Regions from separate parts of the Rhodobium gokarnense genome, predicted to be linked through region 3. Evidence: predicted binding sites of a transcription regulator. Region 3 holds the regulator's gene; each other region holds the start of a gene.
The links. Region 3 encodes LexA, which represses DNA repair genes until DNA is damaged. Its sites were predicted from a motif close to TGTTCNNNNTGTGTTCNG; they were not measured.

Region 1: M2319_RS19225 (ATP-dependent helicase) is a predicted target of LexA. The motif match lies at 2,691-2,708, and genes of this name have one in related genera.
Region 2: M2319_RS06715 (ATP-dependent helicase) is a predicted target of LexA. The motif match lies at 1,613-1,630, and genes of this name have one in related genera.
Region 4: M2319_RS21390 (2'-5' RNA ligase family protein) is a predicted target of LexA. The motif match lies at 3,313-3,330, and genes of this name have one in related genera.

The regions. Positions count from the first base shown of each region.
Region 1 covers NZ_JAOQNS010000012.1:201,143-206,936, forward strand. The annotation lists gene M2319_RS19215 (ATP-binding protein) at 1-1,428, shown strand, start outside; gene M2319_RS19220 (hypothetical protein) at 1,569-2,585, opposite strand; gene M2319_RS19225 (ATP-dependent helicase) at 2,724-4,787, shown strand; gene M2319_RS19230 (MCP four helix bundle domain-containing protein) at 4,858-5,794, opposite strand, start outside.
Region 2 covers NZ_JAOQNS010000003.1:316,357-322,150, forward strand. The annotation lists gene M2319_RS06715 (ATP-dependent helicase) at 1-1,507, opposite strand, end outside; gene M2319_RS06720 (radical SAM protein) at 1,769-2,758, shown strand; gene M2319_RS06725 (molybdopterin-dependent oxidoreductase) at 2,867-3,412, shown strand; gene M2319_RS06730 (GNAT family N-acetyltransferase) at 3,376-3,918, shown strand; gene ligA (NAD-dependent DNA ligase LigA) at 4,082-5,794, opposite strand, start outside.
Region 3 covers NZ_JAOQNS010000011.1:4,545-10,338, reverse strand. The annotation lists gene M2319_RS17345 (lytic murein transglycosylase) at 1-567, shown strand, start outside; gene M2319_RS17340 (L,D-transpeptidase family protein) at 647-3,127, opposite strand; gene lexA (transcriptional repressor LexA) at 3,456-4,169, shown strand; gene M2319_RS17330 (ComEC/Rec2 family competence protein) at 4,184-5,794, opposite strand, start outside.
Region 4 covers NZ_JAOQNS010000016.1:30,039-35,832, forward strand. The annotation lists gene M2319_RS21375 (DUF6653 family protein) at 1-384, shown strand, start outside; gene argC (N-acetyl-gamma-glutamyl-phosphate reductase) at 465-1,517, opposite strand; gene speB (agmatinase) at 1,630-2,595, opposite strand; gene M2319_RS21390 (2'-5' RNA ligase family protein) at 2,702-3,301, opposite strand; gene M2319_RS21395 (ABC transporter substrate-binding protein) at 3,599-4,561, shown strand; gene M2319_RS21400 (L,D-transpeptidase) at 4,549-5,247, shown strand; gene M2319_RS21405 (hypothetical protein) at 5,436-5,666, opposite strand.

The DNA.
Region 1 (5,794 bases), on a different contig from region 3:
ACTGCCGAAGCCATCAAAGACGTGACGCATTACGACGTCACGACCTTTAGTGAAGACGGCCATGAATACAAGGCGACTCTGGATATTATCGAGTGGCAGAAAAGGGTCGAACGAAAACTGATGCTTTGCCTACCAGGCCGTTTTAGTTTCCATTCGATGGCACCGGGCATCCACGCGCGCGGATTCGACTTCACAGCCTATCTGACCGCCGACCAGTTTCAGCATCTTGCAGACGACAACACTGAAGGATTAGTTGAGCTTGATCCACCGTCGATGGCTCTCGTTGAAGCCTCCAAGGTGAAGTTGAGGGAGCACTTTCGCGAACGGGAAGCAGAGCGCTCGCGCAGTAAGATTCAAGAGTGGAAAGACTCTAAAATCTACCCTTATGAAGGCAAAGCCTCTGATCTAATCGAAGTCAATGAAAGGCAGATTTTCGATGTCGTCGCCCTGAATTTGGCCGATTACAGCCCCGAGTTCGAGAAGACCCCGTCCAAACAGCAAAAACTTATCCTCCAACTCGTCAAGGCAGCCATAGAGACCGGGCCCGGCGCCTTACCATCCATTTTGGAAAAAGTCGTTGACCTGCCAAAAGGCAAGCAGGAAGAGTTGGCCGATCTCCTACGGAAGACCTCACTGACGGCCGTCATTAATGCAGCGAAGGCTGTAACCGACCGGTTAGAATTTCTGCGAGCACTGCAAATTTTGATATTCGAGGCGAACTCAAAACGCCAATTGCTAGAACGCTCACAGCTTCACCGCGTAATCGCGCAGGAAACTTGGATTTTTGGTGAGCAATTCAACTTGATGAATGACGACGAGGATTTATCGGCCGTTCTTCGCAGCCATATCGAACTCCTAGGTAGCGACAGTGATGAAGGTACTCAGCGGGAGCACCTTGCGCCCAACGCCCCCGTACTGGATGTGAACGGAAAGGCGGCGATCGTCGACCTGATGCTCTCCTGCCGAGTGCCTACACCCACGGATGACGAGCGCAAGCACCTTGTAGTCGAATTGAAAAGACCGAGCCAAAGGCTCAACGAGGAGGTAATCAACCAGGTTAAGAAATACGCGAAAGCGGTGGCCTTCGATGATCGATTCCACCATTCGAACGTCGAATGGGATTTCGTCGCTGTTGCCAATCGCTTCACGAAAGACGCCGAGCTTGAGGCACGTCAGGCCGGCAAGCCTCACGGTTTGGTGCTCGAATTGGACGATCCGATCAAGATCAGGGTTTGGGCGAGGACTTGGGGCGAGATCATCCAAGAGGCGGAAGGTCGGCTTACCTTCTACAAGCGGCGCCTTGAATATCAGGCGAACGACGAGGAAGCGCTGCGATACCTTCGCACGATCAATGCGGATTATCTAAGCGATGAAGTCAAAGAACGCATCTCTGCGCTTGATGCGGAAGAAGAAGCCGCCGCAGATTAGGCGCCGGCCGACGGGATTGCTCAGAACGGGTCTGTTACTCACCGGACTTCAGTCTTTTGGCATTTGCTCTCTAGCTGCCAAGCATGACGCCGAGCGTTGAACACCGGCTAATATACGCCCGCAGAGTAGAACTCAACCCCTCACTCCCCCGCCAAAATCTCCCCCTTCAACCCACACAGATCGATCACCTTCACCGTCTTCTGCTTGTAGGTGCCGTCCATGCACGAGGTGTTGAGGTCTTTGGCCTGGCCGAAGGCGAGGCGGCAGCCGTTGGGGGAGACGGCGAGGTTTTCGGTGAAGCCGGCGGCGAGTTTTATGGGGTCGCCACCCGGCGGGACCAGAAAAATGCCGGAATCGCCGATGCCGCCGTCGCGGTCGTATTCGCGCTTGTCGAGGGCCCAGCCGAGCGCGGTCTTCACCACGCGCGAGGACTTCATTTCCGGCAGGCATATTTCTTCCACCGCGCCCTTGCCCGGCACAAGCCGCCAGACATGGCGGCACTCCGCGCCGCGTTTGGTGCGGGCGAACACGAGATAACTATCGCCGTCGACGGAAATGCCCTCCGGCTTCACGTTGCCCTGGCTGAACGGCAGGGGGATCGCCTGCCCGTCCGGCGTCATCAGCCGGCCCGGATCGGCCGTGCGCCGGCGCCCCAGGTTAACGATGCCGTCGCCGGGTCTCAGGGGCACCAGGATGTGCTCGTCGAGGCCTTCCGGCCTTTTTTCAAAGCCGCAGGTGAAGGGGTTGAAGACCTGCCCCTCCTCTTCTGCCGAAAGCGGCGTCTCGGCCATCGCTCCCGGCTTGCCGAAGAAGAACGTTCCCTCTTCGCCGTCCGGCTCGACCCGATAAGAAATCATGCCGCCCGCATAGCAGGGCTTGGTGAGGTCGCTTGTCGCCAGAGTCTTCTCGCCGCTGTCCGACCAGACGGTCAGCGGAAAGGTGAAGGCAGCCCAGGGGTTGTCCTTGTCGGCCCGCTTGGCGTCGTACTCCATGCGCTGGAACAGCAGCCGGTCGTTGTCCATCCAGAAGAGGCCGTAGTCGACGAACGGCACCTTGGTGTCCGTCATCCAGTGCTTCGGCGGCTCCCGGTCGCAGGCGCCGACGAGGAGGGCGAGGAGAAGCGCCGGCCAGAGGCGACGGGCAATAGGGGACGACATGGCGAATTCCTTCGCGAACGGGACACGGTCTTGGTTGGGACAGCCGGAACGCTAGTCCCCTCCCCGGCCCCTTTCACTGAAATCGGTCAACCGGTTCCCACCCTTGCGAACAAAACCAAAACAACGTTTCGTGAGGCCATGGATGCCCCGACCGATTCGCCCGCCGATCCCCTCGCCGGCCTCAACGCCGAACAGCGCCAGGCCGTGGAGCATGGTGGGGGAAAAATCGCCGGGCCCCTGCTGATCATCGCCGGCGCCGGCACCGGCAAGACCAACACACTCGCCCACCGGGTCGCGAACCTCATCGTTGCCGGCGCCGATCCGCGCCGCATCCTGCTGATGACTTTCTCGCGCCGCGCGGCGGCGGAAATGACGCGCCGGGTGGAGCGCATCGCCGGCGAGGTCATGGGACCGAAGGCAACCGTCCTCACCGAGGGCCTCACCTTCGCCGGCACCTTCCATTCGATCGGCGCCCGGCTCCTGCGCGAATACGCCCCTGCGGTCGGCCTCGACCCCAACTTTTCGATCCACGACCGGGAGGATTCGGCGGACCTGATGAACCTCGTCCGCCACGAGCTCGGCCTTTCCCAATCCGCGACCCGGTTTCCGAAAAAAAACACCTGCCTGCAGATCTATTCGCGCACGGTGAACGCCGAGGCCGAGCTGCAAGCCGTGCTCGACAAGCACTTTCCCTGGTGCGCGGGCTTTGCGGAGGAGCTGAAAGCCCTCTTCGGCGCCTATGTGGCGGCCAAGCAGGCGGAGAACGTGCTGGACTATGACGACCTCTTGCTGTGGTGGGGCGAGATGTGCGCGGAGCCGGCGCTGGCGGAAGAAATCGGCGGGCGCTTCGACCATGTGCTGGTCGACGAATACCAGGACACCAACCGCTTGCAGGCGCGGATCCTGACCCGGCTGAAGCCGGACGGGCGGGGCGTCACCGTCGTCGGCGACGACGCCCAGTCGATCTACGGGTTCCGGGCCGCGGAAGTGCGCAACATCCTCGATTTTCCTGACCTCTTTTCGCCGCGCGCGGACATCGTCACGCTCGACCGTAATTATCGCTCGACCGACGCGATCCTGGAGGCCGCCAACGCCGTCATCGCCGAGGCCCCGGAGCGCTTCACCAAGAACCTCTGGTCGAGCCGGACCTCTCTCGCCAAGCCGCGCATCGTCACGGTCAAGGACGACGCGGGCCAGGCCGATTTCGTCTGCGAGAGCGTGCTTGCGGCGCACGAGGAAGGCACCGCCCTGAAGCACCAGGCCGTGCTCTTTCGCGCCTCGCACCATTCCGGCGCGCTGGAGATCGAGCTGACAAGACGCAACATCCCGTTCGTGAAGTTCGGCGGCCTCAAATTCCTCGATGCCGCCCATGTCAAGGACGTGCTCGCGGTCCTGCGCCTCGCAGAAAACCCGCGCGACCGGGTCGCCGCGTTCCGCGCCTTCCAGCTCCTTCCCGGCATCGGCCCGACGAGCGCCGGCGCCGCGCTGGAGGCCATGGGCCAGCTCGAGGACCCCGCCCTCGGCCTGCAGCTCTTTCGCCCGCCGAAGAGGGCGCAGGCCGACTGGCCGGCCTTTGCCGAGCTCTTCTCACGCTTGCGCGCAAAACCCGGCTGGCCGGCGGACCTGGAAGCCGTGCGCCTGTGGTACGAGCCGCATCTGGAGCGCCTCCACGAGGACGCGCGGATGCGCCGGGCGGACCTTTCCCAGCTCGAACAGATCGCCGGCAACTATCCCTCGCGCGAGCGCTTCCTCACCGACCTCACCCTCGATCCGCCGTCGGCCACCAGCGACGAGGCCGGCCCGCCGCTCCTCGACGAGGATTTTTTGATCCTTTCCACGATCCATTCGGCCAAGGGCCAGGAATGGTCCAACGTCTTCGTCCTCAACGCCGTCGACGGCTGCATCCCCTCGGACCTTGCCGTCGGCGAGCGCGACGACATCGAAGAAGAACGCCGCCTCCTCTATGTGGCCATGACCCGCGCCAAGGATTCTTTGGCCCTCATCACCCCCCAACGCTTCTACGTCCAGGGCCAACGCGGCGACCGCCACGTCTATGCGTCAAGGACGCGGTTCATCCCGGAGGGGATTCTGGGGCGGTTCGAGCAGGGGGCCTGGCCGAGGGCGGAGACGGCGGGGGAGACGGCGCCGCGAGGGGCGGTGCGGGTGGATTTGAAGGGGAGGATGCGCGGGATGTGGGGGTAGGAAAGAAATAGGACATAGTGGCGATCGTTCGTTAAATAAAACCCCGACTATGTTGGCCTCGCACTTTGATCTAACCCGACCTATGTCTAAACAATAAGCCTATAGGTGATTTTTTTAATTCTTTGTGCGCACCCTTCAACTCTCTGAAACGGGCTGGAATCTGGCGTAACTTCGGCACATCGATGAATTGATTGACGCAGAAGCTGGCAGCGCCGAACGTCGGCGTGCCAGTGACAATCGACGCAATGTCAATAGCACCTGCGACGAGCATTGTCCCAATATCGTGTCCCGCGAACTTTACCGTTTTACGCCGAAGCGACTGTACTTCTTTTGTGTGCTTTTCAAATGCATCTCTAATATTCTCAACAATCTGATCGCTTGCCCTAAAAAAATTATTCGGATTGGCTTGAGAAAGCTCATCTACGCCTTGAGAAAGAACCGACCGGATTTCTTGAAATGCACCACTCCGACGCATCTCAATTATCGCCTCAGGAGGAATGTTGCCAAGCCACTTTTCGTCCGAAGTCGACGCATGTTGCAGGCCCTTGACCATGTGTAGATGAACATCACTTTCTGGCTCTACGGCAGAATTGTATTCCAGTTTCCAATTGAAGTATTCCCACGACGTCGGAGCATCAACAATTGGTACGCCACCAAGATATCTGCTCTTGAAAAGCAAATCGGTAGCCTGACCCATTCTTCCAAAACACTGGATCGCGACCATCGCACCGGCATCTAAGGCACTTCCAAACGTGCCCGACCAGTCAGTCTCGATAGACCGCCTGATTTGGCTCTCCAAGTCTTCGGTCCATTCGGTATCAAAGAGAAGCCGGCTGGGCTCCACGAGCGAACTAACGACTTGATCCGGCGTATTTAAGGGCTCTACAAACTCCCACAGCTCGGTTTCTTCGGTGAAAGTTCTCCCAAACAACCTTGATGCGTGTTTGAGAGCGTCGGCGGCAGCAACGCTTTGTAAAAATTCATTCTCATCCGCATCAATAGTGGAC
Region 2 (5,794 bases), on a different contig from region 3:
TGTGCGGCAGGGTCTCGATGAGATCGCGCCAGCGGGAAAAGGATTTCAGGACGCCGGCAAGCGAGTTGCGCGCCTGCGGCCGCATCTCCTCGGTCTGGACGAGGTCGCTCGCCGCCTGCATCAGCGGGATGTTGCGCGCCCGCGCCTGCTCGTGGACCAGCTTCAGGGTGACCTCGCCGAGGCCCCTCTTCGGCTTGTTGACGATGCGCTCGAACGCCAAATCGTCGGCCGGCTGCAGCGTGGCGCGGAAATAGGCGAGCGCGTCGCGGATCTCCATGCGCTCGTAAAAGCGCGGGCCGCCGATCACCCGGTAGGGCAGGCCGAGGGTCACGAACCGGTCCTCGAACTCGCGCATCTGGAACGATGCGCGAACGAGGATCGCCATCTGGTCGAGCGAATGGCCCTTGCCCTGCAGCGCCTCGATCTCGTCGCCGATCTGGCGCGCCTCCTCCTCCGAATCCCAGGACGCCCGCACCGCGACCCGGTCGGCGTCCGGGTCGTCGGCTTCGGTGAACAGCGTCTTGCCGAGCCGCCCGTCATTATGGGCGATGAGGTGGGAGGCCGCACCCAGAATATGCGCGGTGGAGCGGTAGTTGCGCTCCAGCCGGATCACGGTCGCGCCCGGAAAGTCGTGCTCGAAGCGCAGGATGTTGTCGACCTCCGCCCCGCGCCAGCCATAGATCGACTGGTCGTCGTCGCCGACGCAGCAAAGGTTCGGATTGTTCTGGGCGAGGAGCCTCAGGAACAGATACTGGGCGACGTTGGTGTCCTGATACTCGTCGACCAGCATGAACCGGAACCGGCCCTGGAAGTCAGCCAAGACGTCGTGGTTCTTCCGGAACAGCTTGATGACGTGGCAGAGGAGATCGCCGAAGTCGCAGGCGTTCAGCGTCTTCAGCCGCTCCTGGTAGGCCGCATAGAGGATACGCCCGCGACCATTGCCGAAGGTGCGGCCCTCGCCCTCGGAAAGGTCCTCCGGCATAAGCCCGCGATTCTTCCAGTGGTCGATTCGTCCGGCGAACTGGCGCGCCGGCCAGCGCTTGTCGTCGAGGCCGTCGGCCTGGATCACCTGCTTGATGAGGCGGATCTGGTCGTCGGTGTCGAGGATGGTGAAGTCCGAGCGCAGGTCGACCAGCTCGGCGTGGCGCCTCAGGATCTTGGTGCCGATGGCGTGGAACGTGCCGAGCCAGGGCATGCCCTCCACCGAGCCGCCGACCAGCCGGCCGATCCGCTCGCGCATTTCCCGCGCCGCCTTGTTGGTGAAGGTGACGGCAAGGATCTGGCTCGGCCAGGCCCGCCCGCTCGCAAGAATGTGAGCGATGCGCGTCGTCAGCACCCGCGTCTTGCCGGTGCCGGCGCCGGCAAGCACCAGCACAGGGCCGTCGAGGGCTTCGACGGCTGCCCGCTGCTCCGGGTTGAGGTCGGCAAGGTACTCCGGCCAGCCCCCGCGGGCGGAAAGCGCCCGCGCGGCAATGCCGCCGGCGACCGGTTCGCTGGCGCCGGCCATCAGCGGGCCCTCCGGCGAAGGTCGGGGCGCTGTGCGTGCTGGTATCTGGAATCTCTGGTCATCTGATTCGGAACTATAGCGCGTCCGTGCGGCAACAAAAGGATTCGGAACGAAATGTAAACATCTCAAGGGACGAAGGCCGCCGACACGGCCTCGCCCGGCGGCGCACCCGGCAGGCGTAAGGATGTGCCCGCCTTTACCATTGGCTTTGCAATGTTATATGGCTGGGGAACTCCAGCCATGACTGCCAACGGTGCGATAATGACGAAGCCTGAACTGCGGCTGAAAAGCGGCGAAGCCACCAGCGAGCCGGACGTGTTGCCGCTGTCCGCCTTCAAGGAGGCGCCGAAGATCATCGTCATCGACGTCACCAATTCGTGCAATCTGCGCTGTCCGGTCTGTCCGGTGACGATCGCCATGACCCGCCGCCGCGGCATGATGACGATGGAGACCTTCGAGCGCATCATCGGCGATTTCGAGGGCGCGGCGGAAAAGCCGGAGATCTTCTTCAACTTTTCCGGCGAGCCGACGCTGAACCCGATCCTGCCGCGCCTCGTCGCGCGCGCCTCCGGCGCCGGCCACAAGACGTTCCTGTCCACCAACTGCACCAAGCTGTCGGAGCGGCTCGCCGAGGAGCTGATCGGCGCCGGCCTCTCCCGCGTCTATCTGTGCATGGACGGCTTCGACAAGGAGGCCCAGGAAGCCTACCGGGTGCGGTCGAACTTCGACCAGGTCAAGCGCAACATCGAGATGTTCATGCGCACCCGCGCCCATCTCGGCGCCGAAAACCCCTTGTGCATTCTGCAGACACTTCTGACCGCCTATTCGGAGCACCAGGTCGACGACATCACCGCCTGGGCAAAGGAGATCGGCATCGACCGCATCCGCTTCAAGACCTTTTCCTCCGGCACTTACACCAGTGAGGAGGAAAAGCGGACGGCCGAGCGGTTCATCCCGAAATCGCCGGAACTGCGCCGCAACGTCGCCAACACCGTCTCCCCGCTCTGCGACGAGCCGGTGGCCGCCACCCTCGTCTTCTGGGACGGCTCCCTCGGCCTTTGCTGCATCGACTACGACCAGAAGGTCGCGATGCCCAACATCAAGGACGGCGGTTTTCTGGCCGCCTACCGCTCCGACGAAGCCGCGAAAGCCCGCCGCGATGGCTACCTGAAAAAGCACGAAATCTGCGCCAACTGCTCCTATTCCAACGCGGAAAACATGGGCTACAAGGTCGACCTCACCAAGAAATGATGCGTGCCGGCCCTCGCCGGCGGACGGCTTGGCGCAAATCCCCTTCCCATTCGCGGCCGCCCTGTCATCCTGCCCGGGCAAAAGAACGCCGGGGGAGGAAAGCCAGCCATGAGAGTCTTCGTCTTTTTCGCCGCCGTCGCGACGGTCCTGATGCTGCACGCGCCGGCCCGCGCCGACGACGCGGCGCCGGCGACGCTCACCGTCATCGGTAAGGTCGGCACCAGCAACCGACCGGGGTTCGATCCGTTTCGCGACGCCTTCTTCAAGTTCCACGGCAAGGAGTTCGAAAAGGCCTTCGCCTTCGACCGGGCGGCCCTGAAGGCCCTGCCGCAGCGGACCGTCACCGCCAAGGCCGCGCCCTGGCCAAAACCCGTGACCGCATCCGGGCCGCCCTTGAAGGACGTGCTTGACGCCGCCGGCGTCGCCGACGACGCCACGGTCACGCTCTTTGCCCTCGACGGCTACGGCGTCACGCTCAGCCCCGCCGACCGTGCGGCCAGGGACTGGGTGCTGGCGATCGAGATGGACGGCACGCCGCTCGCCATCGGCGGCCGAGGCCCGGCCTGGCTGCTCTACGACACCGGCGACGGCACGGCCTCCGAAGACGCCGAGGCGAAATGGGTCTGGTCGGTGTTCGTCATCGCGGCCGAGTAAGAACAGCAGGCACGATGGCGTCCAGAATCCGCGATATCGCAACCGCCGACGCCGATATACACGCGGCGTTGCTCGCCCTCAACAACGACCACAGCCGCGAAACCTCGTTGCTGACGGCAGCCGCATGGCACGACCTCGTCTCCGACGCGTTCCTTGCGGGCTACATTCCGCCGTCATCGGGCTTCCTGATCGCGTTCGACGAGCGGGCCGGCTACGAGAACCCGAACTTTGCCTGGTTCGCCGACCGGTTTCCGCGCTTCGTCTATGTCGACCGGATCGTCGTTTCCGCCGGGCAGAAGGGCCGGGCCCTCGGCCGCCAGATGTATGAGGAACTCTTTCGAAGAGCGCGCACCGCAGATCGCACCGTGATCGGCTGTGAGGTCAATCTCGAACCGCCGAATCCCGGCTCCGCCGCCTTCCACGCGAAACTGGGCTTCGAGGAGGCGGGGCAGGCACATCTCTCCAACCGCGGCAAGACCGTGCGCTATCTTGTCAGGCGGCTTTAGGGCGCCAAACGCACAAGCAATATTATCCGAAATACGTCATTGCGAGTGAGCGAAGCGAACGCGGCAATCCAGAAAGCCGCGCACTCCGAGCAAGCGGCATTGGATCGCCGCGTCGCCTACGGCTCCTCGCGATGACGGATACTCAATCCCACGAAAGCACCTCTTAAGCCCCCACCAGATCGAACCAGCCGTCCTCGTCGATGACCTCCACGCCGAGGTCCTTGGCCTTGGTCAGCTTCGAGCCCGCGCCCGGACCGGCAACGAGGAGATCGGTCTTCTTCGACACCGAGCCGGAGACCTTGGCGCCGAAGCGCTCGGCCATGGCCTTGGCCTCGTCGCGGGTCATGCGCTCCAGGGAACCGGTAAAGACCACCGTCTTGCCGGCAACGGGCGAGCCGTCCGCCGCGATCGTCTCGGCCTCCTGGGGCGTCACCTCGGCAAGCAGCGCGTCGATCGCCTCGCGATTGTGCTCCTCGGCGAAGAACTCGACGATGGCGTCGGCCACCACCTCGCCGATGCCGTCGATGTTGTTGAGGTCGGCCCAGGCCTCGTTTTCCCGGTCCGTCGCCGCTTCCATCGCCTCGCGGAAGGCGGCAAAGCTCCCATAGGAGCGCGCGAGCAGTTTTGCCGTCGTCTCGCCCACATGGCGGATGCCGAGGCCATAGATGAAGCGGTAGAGGTCGATGGAGCGCCGCTCGTCGATGGCGGCAAAGAGATTGTCCACCGACTTCGGCCCCCAGCCCTCGCGGTCCTTCAGCTTCTTGAGGGATTTGGCGTCCTCGTCCCGAAGCCGGAAGATGTCGGCCGGCTGCTTGATCAGCCCGTCCTGATAAAAAGTCTCCACCTGCTTGGCGCCGAGCCCCTCAATGTCGAAGGCATCGCGGGCGACGAAATGCTTCAGCCGCTCCATCGCCTGGGCCGGGCAGATTAACGCGCCGGTGCAGCGCCGCCGCGCATCGATCCGACCGGTCTTTTCCGCCACCTCGCGCACGGCATGGGAGCCGCAGACCGGACAGGTCGTCGGGAACTCGTAAGGAGCCGAGTCCTCCGGCCGCTTGTCGAGGTCGACATCGACGATCTGCGGGATGACGTCGCCGGCCCGCTGCACGGTGACGGTGTCGCCGACGCGGATGTCCTTGCCGTCGCGGATCACCTCACCCTTGCCGCCGATGCCGGCGATATAGTCCTCGTTGTGCAGCGTCGCGTTGGCAACGACGACGCCGCCGACCGTCACCGGCTGCAGTTTCGCCACCGGCGTCAGCGTGCCGGTGCGCCCCACATTGATCTCGATGGCGTTGACGACGGTCGTCGCCCGCTCCGCCGGAAACTTATGGGCGATGGCCCAGCGCGGCGAGCGCGAGACGAAGCCGAGCCGGCGCTGCAGGTCGAGCCGGTCGACCTTGTAGACGACGCCGTCGATGTCGTAGTCGAGCCTCGCCCGGCCCTCCTCGATCTCGCGATAGGTCTGGAGCATCTCCTCGATGGTCCGGCAGAGCCGCATCGCCGGATTGACCGAAAAACCCCAATCGCCAAAGGCGGAGACCACCTCATACTGCGTGTCGGCCGGCAATTCGCTCATCTCGCCCCAGGCATAGGCGAAGAATTTCAAGGGCCGTTCGGCGGTGACAGACGCATCGAGCTGGCGCAGGGACCCGGCCGCCGTGTTGCGCGGATTGACGTAGGTCTGCTTGCCGGCCGCCTCCTGGCGCGCATTGAGCTCCTCGAACGCCTGGTGGGTCATATAGACCTCGCCGCGCACCTCCACGAGTTCAGGCGCGCGTTCAGGCAGCGTCACCGGGATGTCGTCGATGGTCCGCGCGTTGGCGGTGACGTTCTCGCCCTCCGTGCCGTCGCCGCGGGTCGCGGCCACCACCAG
Region 3 (5,794 bases):
GACGGCAAGCGCGACATCTGGCGCTCGGCGCCCGACGTCCTTGCCTCCATCGCCAACTACCTGAAGGACCATGGCTGGGTGCCGGGCCGCGACTGGGGCTATGAGGTGACGGTTCCGGCGGACATTTCCTGCTCGCGCGAGGGACCCGACCGCGGCCAGCCGATCGCAAAGTGGGTGCGCGAGGGGATCAAGCGGGTCAAGGGCCGCGACTTTCCGGCTTTCGAACTGAAGCTGCCCGGCTACCTCCTGATGCCGGCCGGGCGCTTTGGGCCGGCCTTCATCGCCACCGACAATTTCTACGTCCTCAAGGAGTACAACGAATCCGACGTCTATGCCCTCTTCGTCGGCCATCTCGCCGACCGCTACGGCAACGATGTCGGCTTCGTCGGCAACTGGCACCCGATCCGCACCACCACCCGCGGCAAGGTCCGCCAGCTCCAGCTATCGATGGAAAAGGCCGGCCACGACGTCGGCGGCGCCGACGGGCTCATCGGTTTCAAGACACGGCGCTCGCTCGGCATCGTCCAGCAGCAGCGCGGCAAGGCGCCGACCTGCTGGCTGGACTGATTCGGCTCCCCCGAAACGCAAAAGGCGCGGCCACCACGAGGCGGGCCGCGCCTTTTTTCAATCGACCGTTCCGGCCGGATCAGCCGTTGGCGTCGCGCTCCTCGTGGGTGCGGGCAAGCGCCTTCTGCAGGTAGAGGTCGCGGTCATAGACGTCGAAATAATAGCCCATGTCGCCGCCCGCCTTCGGCCAGGCCGTGAAATAGGCCACATAGACCGGGATGTCGCCGCGCACGCTCTCGCTTTCGTTGACGCCCGGAGCGATGCGGCTCGACACATAGTCCTGCGACTTGCCGAGTACGGCGGCGGCCATCAGCCGCGGATGCTGCAAGCGGATGCAGCCATGGCTGAAGGCCCGGCGGTCATGCTTGAAGAGGCTCTTGGCCGGCGTGTCGTGCATGTAGATGTGGTGCTTGTTCGGGAACAGGATCTTGACCGCCCCGAGTGCGTTGCTGGAACCCGGCCGCTGGCGCACATTGATCGACTGGGACTGGGTCGCGACCGCGTACCAGTCGACCGAAGCCGACGATACCGCACGCCCGCCAACGGTGGAGACCTCGTAGCCGGCGCGGTCGAGATAGGACGGGTCCTTGTTCAGCTTCGGCACCATCTCGTTGACGATGATCGACAGCGGCACGCCCCAATAGGGGTTGTATTCCACCGTCTCGATCTTGTCGGTGAAGAAGCTGGTCTGGTTCGACTTCTTGCCGACGACGACGCGCATCGTCAGCGGGTCGCGGCCTTCCTCGCTGTAGGTGGCGGTGAAGGCGGCCTGGTTGATGAAGACGTGGCGGCGGCCGAAGGCCTCCGGCAGCCAGCGCAGACGCTCCATCGCCAGCTCGATCTTCTCGATCTTGGCCGCATTGCTGACGCCGACCAGCGAGCGCACGGTGCTCGGCCCGACGATGCCGTCGACCGTCAGCTTGCGCTCCTTCTGGTAGTCCTTGACGAGGGCGACGAGCTCCGGCGTGTAGTCCGGCCCGCCGTCATAGGCGGCGAGCGTCGCGGCGTGATTTTCGGCAAGCTCCTCGGAACCCTCAGCCTTGATCGCGGCGACGATGTTGGCGACTTCCTCGCTCGACTGACCCGGCTTCAGGAGCAGGGTCGGGTCGATCTCGACGCGCGTCGCCTCGTCGGCGGCACGAAGGGCGGCGAGCTTTTCGACCATCGCCCGGAACGTGTCGTTGTCCGGGTGGTGCGAGGCGATTGCCGTCGAGACGTCATCGCTTCCCTCGATGTCCGCAAGCGCGGCTTCAAGGTCGACTTTCTTGCGCGGCAGGTCGTGGTAGCCGGAGATGCGGTTGGGGTCGACCCGGCCGCGTTCGGCGTCCAGCACATAGAGCAGGACCTTGGAGGTCAGCGCGAATTCAAAGCGCAGCAACTCGCGCTCGCGCGCTTCTTCGTCGGCGTTTTCCGCAAGGTTCGGAAGCTCGACCGCATAGTCGTCCGGCAGCAGGCCGAAGCGGTCGGCCTTGGCCAGCGCCGCGAGCGCGGCCTCGGCCTTCTCGTTGACGCCGTCCGCGTCGACCCAGAGGAAATGCTCAGCCTCGGCGTAGTGCGCCTTCATGGCCTTGGCCACTTCCGGCAGCGTACGCAGCTTGAAGTCGGCAAGCAGCGGACGCGCGGCATCGAAGTCGGCCGGACGGACCGCTTCGGCGATCGCCGGGGACGCGGTCTCGACCGGTGCTGCGGTCACGGTCGAGCCGGTCGGTTCCGTATCGACGCCGTCGCTCCCGGTGGGGGTGGCATCGGCAACGGGGCCAGCCTGCGTTGCGGCCGGCTCAAGCTCGGCGGCGAGCGGCGTTTCGCCAGCGGCGTCCGCATCGGCAGCGGGACCGATTTCGGCCGCCGGATCGGCTTCCGCGACGGCCGCCGGCGCCGCGACGGTCTCGCCGGACGCGGCGTCGTCGCCCCTCAGAGCGGCGGCGGCGGCAAGGAGCGCGACACCCGGATCGCTCATGTCGACGGGCGCGGCATCGGCGGCCTCGGCCGCCGGCACGTCCTCGGAAATGGTGTCGGCAGCGTCCGCCTCGACGTCCGGCAGCGGCGCCGTTTCAACGCCATCCGCCGCACCGATGGTCTCGGTCGTCTCCGGCAAAGCGGCATCACCGGCGTCGTCAATCGCGGCTTCCGTCAGGTCCTCGGCATTCGCTTCCGGGGCGGCCATGTCCTCGGTCGGAACGGCCGATGCTTCCGTCTCGACGGGCGCGGACGTCTCGGGCGGGAGTGACAACGCTTCGTCGCCGGGGAGCGCCGGCGCGGCCGCCGGCCCTTCCGGCAGGGTCGCCAGCGGTGCCGGCGCGCGCTCCGGCACCTTCGTCAGTTCCGAAAAGGAAAAAAGCTGCTGGCTGTCCGGCTTGTAGGTGTAGTAGCGCGGCGAACTGATCCGCACCTTCACCTTCTTGCGCTCCGGCTCCGGCTTCTGTCGGTCTTCCTTGTAATATTTCGGGTTGAACAGGCGGTCGAGGAAGCTCTGGGCATGGACCGGCCCGCCGGGGACCATGGTGAAGATTCCAACCAGGAGCCCGGCCGTTCCGATGTTGCGCAGGACCGTCTTTGCCATCCGTCTGTCTGCCTCGATTCGTCTGATTTCCGCCGCCCACCAGCGAGCCGCAACTGTGTAAGGAATTCGTTTCTGAATGCAATAAGTTTGCAGGTTCGGGCGCGCTTGCCGCCGCACTGTCGTCCAATTGCATCACCAGGCGCCGGTCGCCGTTGACGGGCAAGCGAATCCCCTTGCCCGCGAATGCCCGCGAGCGATGCCCGAACACACCGTCTTTTCGGGCAATTCCCCGAGATCAGCGATTTTTTAACCGTTGCGGAACACATATAGAACGTGTATGTTTCGTTCGTGGTTTGTACCACGCTTTGGACCTTGCGGAGTTCGACCGATGCTGACGCCGAAACAGTACGAGCTGTTGATGTTCATTCACGAACGTTTGAAGGAATCCGGGGTCCCGCCGTCGTTCGACGAAATGAAGGAGGCGCTCGACCTTCGCTCCAAATCGGGCATCCACAGGCTGATCACGGCGCTGGAAGAACGCGGCTTCATCCGCCGGCTGCCCAACCGGGCGCGGGCGCTGGAAGTCATCAAGCTGCCGGAGTCGGTCGCCCCCAGTCTCGCTTCCAGCGGCCGCGGCAAAGGCTTTCATCCAAGCGTCATCGAGGGCTCGCTGGGTCGCGCGCCCGCCGCAGCCAAGCCGGCCGGCGACAGCGACGCCCGCTCGGTCACCATTCCCGTGATGGGCCGCATCGCCGCCGGCACCCCGATCGAGGCGATCCAGCACCGCACCCATTCCGTTCCGGTCCCGGCCGACCTTCTCGGGGCCGGGGAGCACTACGCGCTGGAAGTGCGAGGCGACTCCATGATCGAGGCCGGCATCCTGGACGGCGACACGGTGGTGATCCGGCGCGCCGACACGGCCAATAGCGGCGACATCATCGTCGCCCTCGTCGACGAGGAGGAAGCGACTCTGAAACGGCTGCGGCGCAAGGGCGCGTCCATTGCCCTGGAGGCCGCCAATCCGGCCTATGAAACCCGCATCTTCGGACCCGACCGGGTGCGCATCCAGGGCAGGCTCGTCGGCCTGTTCCGGAGCTACTGAGCTTCGGGCATCGGTCAGCGCCGCTCAGGTGGTGCCGGCGGATGCCAGGGACGGCGGAGTTTTGACAGTGCCGTCTCTATGCTGATGGGCGCGTCCCCGTCGCCGGTGAAGGTAATCGCGGTCGCGCCGGTGCGGGCAAGTGCAGCCCGGTCGAAGACGAGGGCGTGCCTGGCGCAGTCTTTCGGCGCCGCGAAGGACGCAATGATGATGTCCGCGGCGTGGCAGTCCTCGGCAAAGGCGAGGGACCGGCGCACCAAAGCGATGCGCCAGAATTGGCGGGCACGGTCCTTGGCGACGATGGCGGCAAGGTCGGTCACAGCGGACGGCGGCGGCCGGGCGGGGGCAGTCGTTTCCGGATGCTGCGGCGCCAAGTCCGAGCCGTTTGCGGTGGCTCTTTCCCCCGTGTCATTCGCCGCGAGGCTACCCTCTGGTGGGCCGGTGCCATTGGGGTATTGCCGTTCTGTTGCCTCCTGACCCCAATTCGACGCCGGTGCTCCGGATCGTTCTGCGGCTTCCTTTGTCGGCGGCCCCCTGCCCGAAATTCCGACCTGCCTCTCTGCCCCTTCCAGAACACAGCCGAGGTCGTCGCAGAGAACACCTGCGACGAGCGACGGATCGTCCACTGGGCGCGGATCGCCGTCGGCGCGCAGCCAGGTGCCGACCACAAAATCGTTCCTGGTATCCGGCGCGAAGCGGAGGGTTCCGCCGGGACCGCGGAGCGCCACCAGCCGGCCGTCGTCGGAAATGAGAAGGTGCGGAGTTGCGGCAAGGGGCGCCAGCGCCATCCCGAGGCCAATGCCGGCAAGGCCGAAGAGGCGGAGCCGGGTCTTCCAGAGCGCCAGCCAGAGAAGGCCGGCCGTTGCGGAAAGGACGGCGACGCCGGGCACCCGGCCGACGATCGATCCGGTTCCGGTGGCCGCCGCCACCCAATCGGCGATGCCGATGACCCGGTCGATGCCCCAGCCCATGGCCGGCAGGACGAGCGGGTCGAGCCCGAACGGGATGGCGATCAGCGACAGGACGCCGAGCGGCATCACCACGAAGGCGACCAGCGGCATGGCGGCGAGATTGGCGACGAGCCCGAGCGGCGCCAGCCTCTGGAAATGAAAGACGGCATAGGGTGCCGTCGCAAGGCCGGCGATCAGTGAGGTGAGCGCCAGCCCGCCGACATAAAAACCGAGGGTCTTTAACGCGAGGCCGGCGATCCCGCGCCGCTCGAAGGCAGTCGCATTGCGCCGTTCCGACAGGGTCTCGTAGGCGGCGATCAAGGCGACGACGGCGGCAAAGGACATCTGGAAGCTGGGCCCGACGACGACCTCCGGCGCCAAGACCATGACGATGAGCGCGGCGACGGCCACCGATCGCATGGTCAACGCCGGCCGTCCGGCAAGGATCGCGGCAAAGACGATCGCCGCCATGACGAAGGCGCGCTGGGTGGCGATTCCGGCCCCCGACAGGCCTAGATAAACGGCGCCGGCCCCAAGCGCCGTCAGGGCCGCCCATTGGCGCACCGGGTGGCGGAGCGCGATCCCGGGAAAGAGCGCCAGGAGCCCGCGCACCACGCCGAAAACGGTGCCGGCGACGAGCGCCATATGGAGGCCCGAGATGGCGAGGATGTGGGCGAG
Region 4 (5,794 bases), on a different contig from region 3:
ACCTATCTCAATCCGCGCATCTTCCCTGCGCCCAAGCGCACCGACACCTGGCACGCGCGGGCGACCTTCGGCGAGCGGGTCTGGCTCAATCGCCACCGCATCCCGATCCCGCGCCACCATGCGGTCGTCGCGCATATCCTTGCAGGCATCGCCGCGACCGGCGCGGTGATCGCGCTCTGGGGCACGTTCCTCGCCGCGTTCTGGCCGACGCTCATCGGCATCGTCATCGTGCTTTTGGGAAAATTCTGGTTCCTCGACCGCATGGTCTGGCTCTACCAGGACATGAAGGACATGGACCCGATCTACCGCTCCTGGGAGCGCATCCCGGTCAACGACAACGAAGCGGCCCGCAAATGGCCGCGGCGGAAGCGGCGGGAGGGGTAAGCCCCGCCCGTCCCTATCGCCCGCACAGCCCGGTTTCCACGATGGCCGTCAAAGGCTGACGGACTGGAGCGCGGAAGCCCTTACGGGAACATCGCGATCTGCATCAGGCCCTCGGTCTCCTCGATGCCGAAGGCGAGGTTGAGGTTCTGCAGCGCCTGGCCGGCCGAGCCCTTCACCAGGTTATCCAGCGCACCGATGACGATGGCGCGGCCGGGAATGCGGTCGGGGAAGACGCCGACCATGACGTGGTTGGAGCCGCGCACGGCCTGGGTGGCGGGAATGCCGCCCTCCGGCAGGACATGGACGAAGGGCTCTTCCGCATAGCGCCGCCTGAGCGCCTCGCGCACGTCGGCGGGGGACGCGCCGTTGGTCAGCTTCACGTAGCAGGTGACCAGCTCGCCGCGGCTCATCGGCACCAGGTGCGGCGTGAAGTTGACCCGCACCGCCTCACCGGCCGCCCGGGTGATCTCCTGCTCGATCTCCGGCGCGTGCCGGTGGGTGCCGACGGAATAGGGCGAGAGCCCCTCGCCCGCCTCGCAAAACAGCGTGTTCTGCTTCAGGCCGCGGCCGGCGCCGGAGACGCCGGACTTGGCGTCGATGACGAGATCGGTGGCATCGACGATGCCGGCGGCAACGATCGGCAAGAGCGCCGTCAGCACGGCCGTCGGATAGCAGCCGGGACAGGCGACGAGCCGGGCGCCGGCGATCTCGGCACGATAGTGCTCCGACAGGCCGTAGACGGCTTCCGGCTGGATCTCCGGGGCGCGGTGGTTCTGGCCGTAAGTGCTGGCATAGACGGAGGTGTCGCGCAGCCGGAAATCGGCCGACATGTCAATGATCCGGGTGCGCGGATGGGCCGCCAGGATCTGCTTGGTGATGTCCTGGGTGGTGCCGTGCGGCAGGCCGCAGACGATGGCGTCGACCGTGCCCCAGTCGACCTCCTCCCAGTTCTGCAGGGTCGGCAGGTCGAGGACGCCGAGATGGGGAAACACCTCCGCCATCTCCTTGCCGGCATGGGTATTGGCCGTCAGCGCGGCGATCTCGATCCGCGGGTGGCGGGCGGCAAGGCGCACCATGTCGGCGCCCGTATAACCGGACGCGCCCAAAACGCCGATGCGGATACTCTCGACCATTGCCGTCTCCATCTGACTGTCGGGAAATGTCTTTCTCGCGGCGCCTTTTACGCCAGCAGCACCGCCGCCGCCAGTGCCCCGGCGGCAAAAATCCTGTCGCGGGGGATCGGCGTCAGCTTCCGTTGCGGCGTCGCTCGGCAAGGAGGCCGAGATAGGTCTGGGCGATGGACGCGGCCGCCAAGGACGTGACGTCGGCGTGGTCATAGGCCGGCGCGACTTCCACGACATCGCCGCCAACGAATTCGATAGCGCCGAGGCCGCGCAGGACCGACAGCGCCTCGCGGCTCGACAGCCCGCCGGCGACGGGCGTCCCGGTTCCCGGAGCGAAGGCGGGATCGAGGCAGTCGATGTCGAAGGTCATATAGGCGCGGCGGTCGCCGACGCGGGTGACGATGGCGTCGATGATGCCCTTGACGCCGAGGGTCTCGATCTCGTCGCCATAGACGATCTCGATGCCGAAATCGTCCGGCGCGTGGCTGCGGATGCCGATCTGGATCGAGCCGGCCGGATCGATGATCCCCTCCTTCACCGCCCGGGCGATCATGGTGCCATGGTCGATGCGGTCGCCGTCGTCGTCCCAGGTGTCCTGGTGGGCGTCGAACTGGACGATGGCGAGCGGGCCGTGGCGCTCGGCATGGGCCTGGAGCAGCGGCCAGGTGACGTAGTGGTCGCCGCCCATGGAGAACAGGTGACAGCCGGCATCGAGGATTTCGCTCGCCTGGCGGCGGATATGGCCGGGGATCTCGGCATGGCGTGCGTAGTCGAAGGCGCAGTCGCCATAGTCGACGACCGCGAGCGTCTCGAAGATGTCGAAGGCGAAGGGGTAGTTCGGGTCGCCGCAGAAGGTGGCAGACGCCTTGCGGATGCCCTGCGGTCCGAAGCGGGCGCCCGGCCGGTCGGAGACGGCGGCATCGAACGGGACGCCCCAGACCGCCACGTCGACGCCGTCGAGGTCGCGGCTGTAGCGCCGGCGCATGAAGGAGAGCGCGCCGCAATAGGCCGGCTCGTGGCTGCCGCCATAGAGCGAGGTACCGTGGACGGCATTGTCGGTTCTGGGCGGTCCGGATTTTGTGCTCAACGGTTCTCGGCTCACAATAATCGGTGTTGCGCGGCAAACGATCCTGACGTTGCAAATGCCGGCTGTAAAGCCGCCTGGCTGCGCGAACGATCGGGTCGGGGCGCCCTCACCCGTCCGCGCCGTCGAGCGGCCACCGCCCGAGGTCGACGTGGCGGCGTTGGCCCACCAGGCTTTTCACCAGCACGAAGCCGTCGCAGAGCCAGCCGATCGCCTCGTCGAGGCGGGTGTCCGGCACCGGCCGCCGGCCCCACAACAAGGTGGCGTGCGGCCGGAACAGCGCCGGACCCTGCCAGAGCCCGGCCTTCACGAGTTCGCCCCGCAGCGCCTGCCGCAACTCCTCCAGCGCCGCGATCCGGCAGCGACTGCAGAGCACCACGGGACGCTTCTGCGCACCGCCGAAGGTGCACAGGCGATCGAAGACCACCGGAAACGGCGCCGCCCTGACGCAGGCGCCGGCGCGAACAGCCGCCGCGGCATCGTCCCTGCGGACGCCACGCCCGGAGATCGCCGGCACGAGCGAAACATGCAGCCGATCGGCGCCGAAGGGGCGCTCCGAAAGGCCGTGACGCTCCTTGCATCGCCGCGCGACGTCGAGCATCGCCGCTGCAGCGCCGGCGTTCGGGCGCAGGGCGAAATAGAGGAGATCCGGCCGCTCCTGCATGCCCAGATCGAGAAAAAGCTGACCGCCCGCCATCTCGTTATCCAACGCGCCCTATTTGTTCTCTATATGTTCTCATTGCACGGCGTCGATGTCGACTCTTTTCGTGGCAGCGCCGCCACGGCATCGCCCGTTCGCACATGCGCCGTCGACGGGTGCTCACGCGGACCCGTTCGAACAGTCCGGAGGCGCGCTGCGCACTCGGCGACGCGTTGGATCCACCACCCTAAATGGAAACATGTAGAAACTTCGAGCTACGCCCGGTAGTTTGTAGCGTGTGACCTCCGGACCCGGCGGTCGATCGGGTCGGGTGCATGTCGGCTATGGACGGAGATGGCGGCTCTGATGGCAAAACGACGCGTTTTTCTTGCAGCACTTGCGGTGATGTTGGCCGCACTGGCGACCCATGGCCCGGCGCGGGCCGCCGATATCGTCATCGGCGTGCCGAGTTGGTCCTCGGCCGAGGCGACGGCGCACGTTCTCGGCGAAATCATCCACCAGAAGTTCGGCGTCTCGGTCGCCTACAAGGCCGGCACCAACGAGGAGATTTTCGCGGCCATGGACAGCGGAGAAATGCAGGTCCATCCGGAGGTCTGGCTGCCGAACCACCGCGCCCTGATGCTCGACTATGTCAACGGCCGCAAGACGGTGGCGATGAACCGGCACGGCGTGCCGGCAACGCAAGGGATGTGCACGACGGCGGCGACGGCGGAGAAATACCACATCGCCTCGATCTCCGACCTCGCCGACCCGGAAAAGGTCAAGATCTTCGACACCGACAGCAACGGCAAGGGCGAGGTCTGGATCGGCGACAAGGACTGGGCCTCGACCCGGATCGAGAAGATCCGCGCCAAGAGCTACGGCTACGACGCCACCATGACGCTGCTTGAGGGCGAGGAGACGGTGGCGATGGCGATGATCGACGTGGCGGCGGCGACTGGCAAACCGCTGGTGTTTTACTGCTACGCGCCGCACCATTTGTTCCAGCTCCACGACGTCAAGCTCCTGGACGAGCCGGCGCACGACCCGACGAAGTGGATCGTGCACACGCCGTCTGACGACCCGGACTGGCTGAAGAATTCGTCGGCACCGGTCGCCTGGGACGTCTCGTTCCTGCACATCCACTACCAGAAGGCGCTGGAGGAGGCCCATCCCGACGTCGCCAAGCTGCTCGCCAATGTGGAGCTCGACACCGACACGATCTCGGCAATGACCTACGCCCTCGTCGCGGAGCGCAAGGACCCGGCGGAGTTCGCCGGCGAGTGGGTCGCCGACAATGCGGAGCGCATCGAGGGGTGGCTGAAATGACCGAGAGAACTCACACCGCCCCCCTCTCCCGGCTGAAGAGGGCTGCGTTCCTTGCGGTCGCGATCCTCGGCATTGCCGGGATTTCGGCCGCGGCCGTCGCCGAGGCATCCCGCTACTGGGATCCTGTCTCCAAGAAGTGGATCGTCTACAATCCGAAGCGCGTCCAAGAGGCGGCGACGGCGCAGGGCGGCACGCCGAAGCGGTTCCGCCGCACGGTCGTCGACTTCGAGACGGCGGAGCGGCCGGGCACCATCATCATCGATGCCGACCAGCATTTCCTTTATCTCGTCCAGCCCGGCTTCAAAGCGATCCGCTACGGCGTCGGCGTCGGCCGCGACGGCTTCGGCTGGTCCGGCGTCGTCACCATCGGGCGCAAGGCCGAATGGCCGACCTGGACACCGCCGACCGACATGATCGAGCGCGATCCGAAGCTGGTGAAATATGCCAGCGGCATGCCCGGCGGGCCGGAAAACCCGCTCGGCGCGCGGGCGATGTACCTGCACTACGGCGGCAAGGACACGCTCTACCGAATCCACGGCACCAACGAGCCCTGGTCGATCGGCCTCAACGTCTCGTCCGGCTGCATCCGCCTCAACAACGAGGACATCAAGGACCTTTACACCCGCGTCGGCGTCGGCTCGAAGGTCATCGTGCTGATGTCGGGGGCGGCGTTGTATGAGTCGTAGGTCAGGCCAAAATTGCGCAGTTGGAGAAGTGACTGTGCTCGCTTGGTCTAACCTCGGCCTCGCCTCAGTGATGGGAACGAGAGTGATCCTGGCGGTCCAGGCGCCGGCTATAGATGTAGATGCCGACAAGCACCATCGCTGCGGCGGCGAGCAATAGCAATGGCGGCCAAAGTGGCAAAAGGGTCATGCTAGTCTTCTTCTCGCAGGAAACCCAAAGCAATCCATTCCGCTAAAAGTAGGGCAAAGCCGACGAAAATCCAAACCCAAACGGACCAGTCGGAAAGCCTTTCCGTGTCGCCCTGACCGATCACCGGTGCGACGAACGCCCATGAAATGACGAAAAGTCCGGCGAGCCGCAAGGCGCCGCCGACGGCCTTGAGGCGCTCGTTGAAGCGTTTGTTGCGCAGTCGTCGTCCCATGTGTCCGCCACATCTTGCCCGCTTTCCGATCAATCATCGCCGATTGTAACCGGAAGAAAAAGCGCCGACGGGCTGACATTTGTCAGCCCATCGGATTTTGGTCGACACAAACAGAAAGGGCCGCGCGG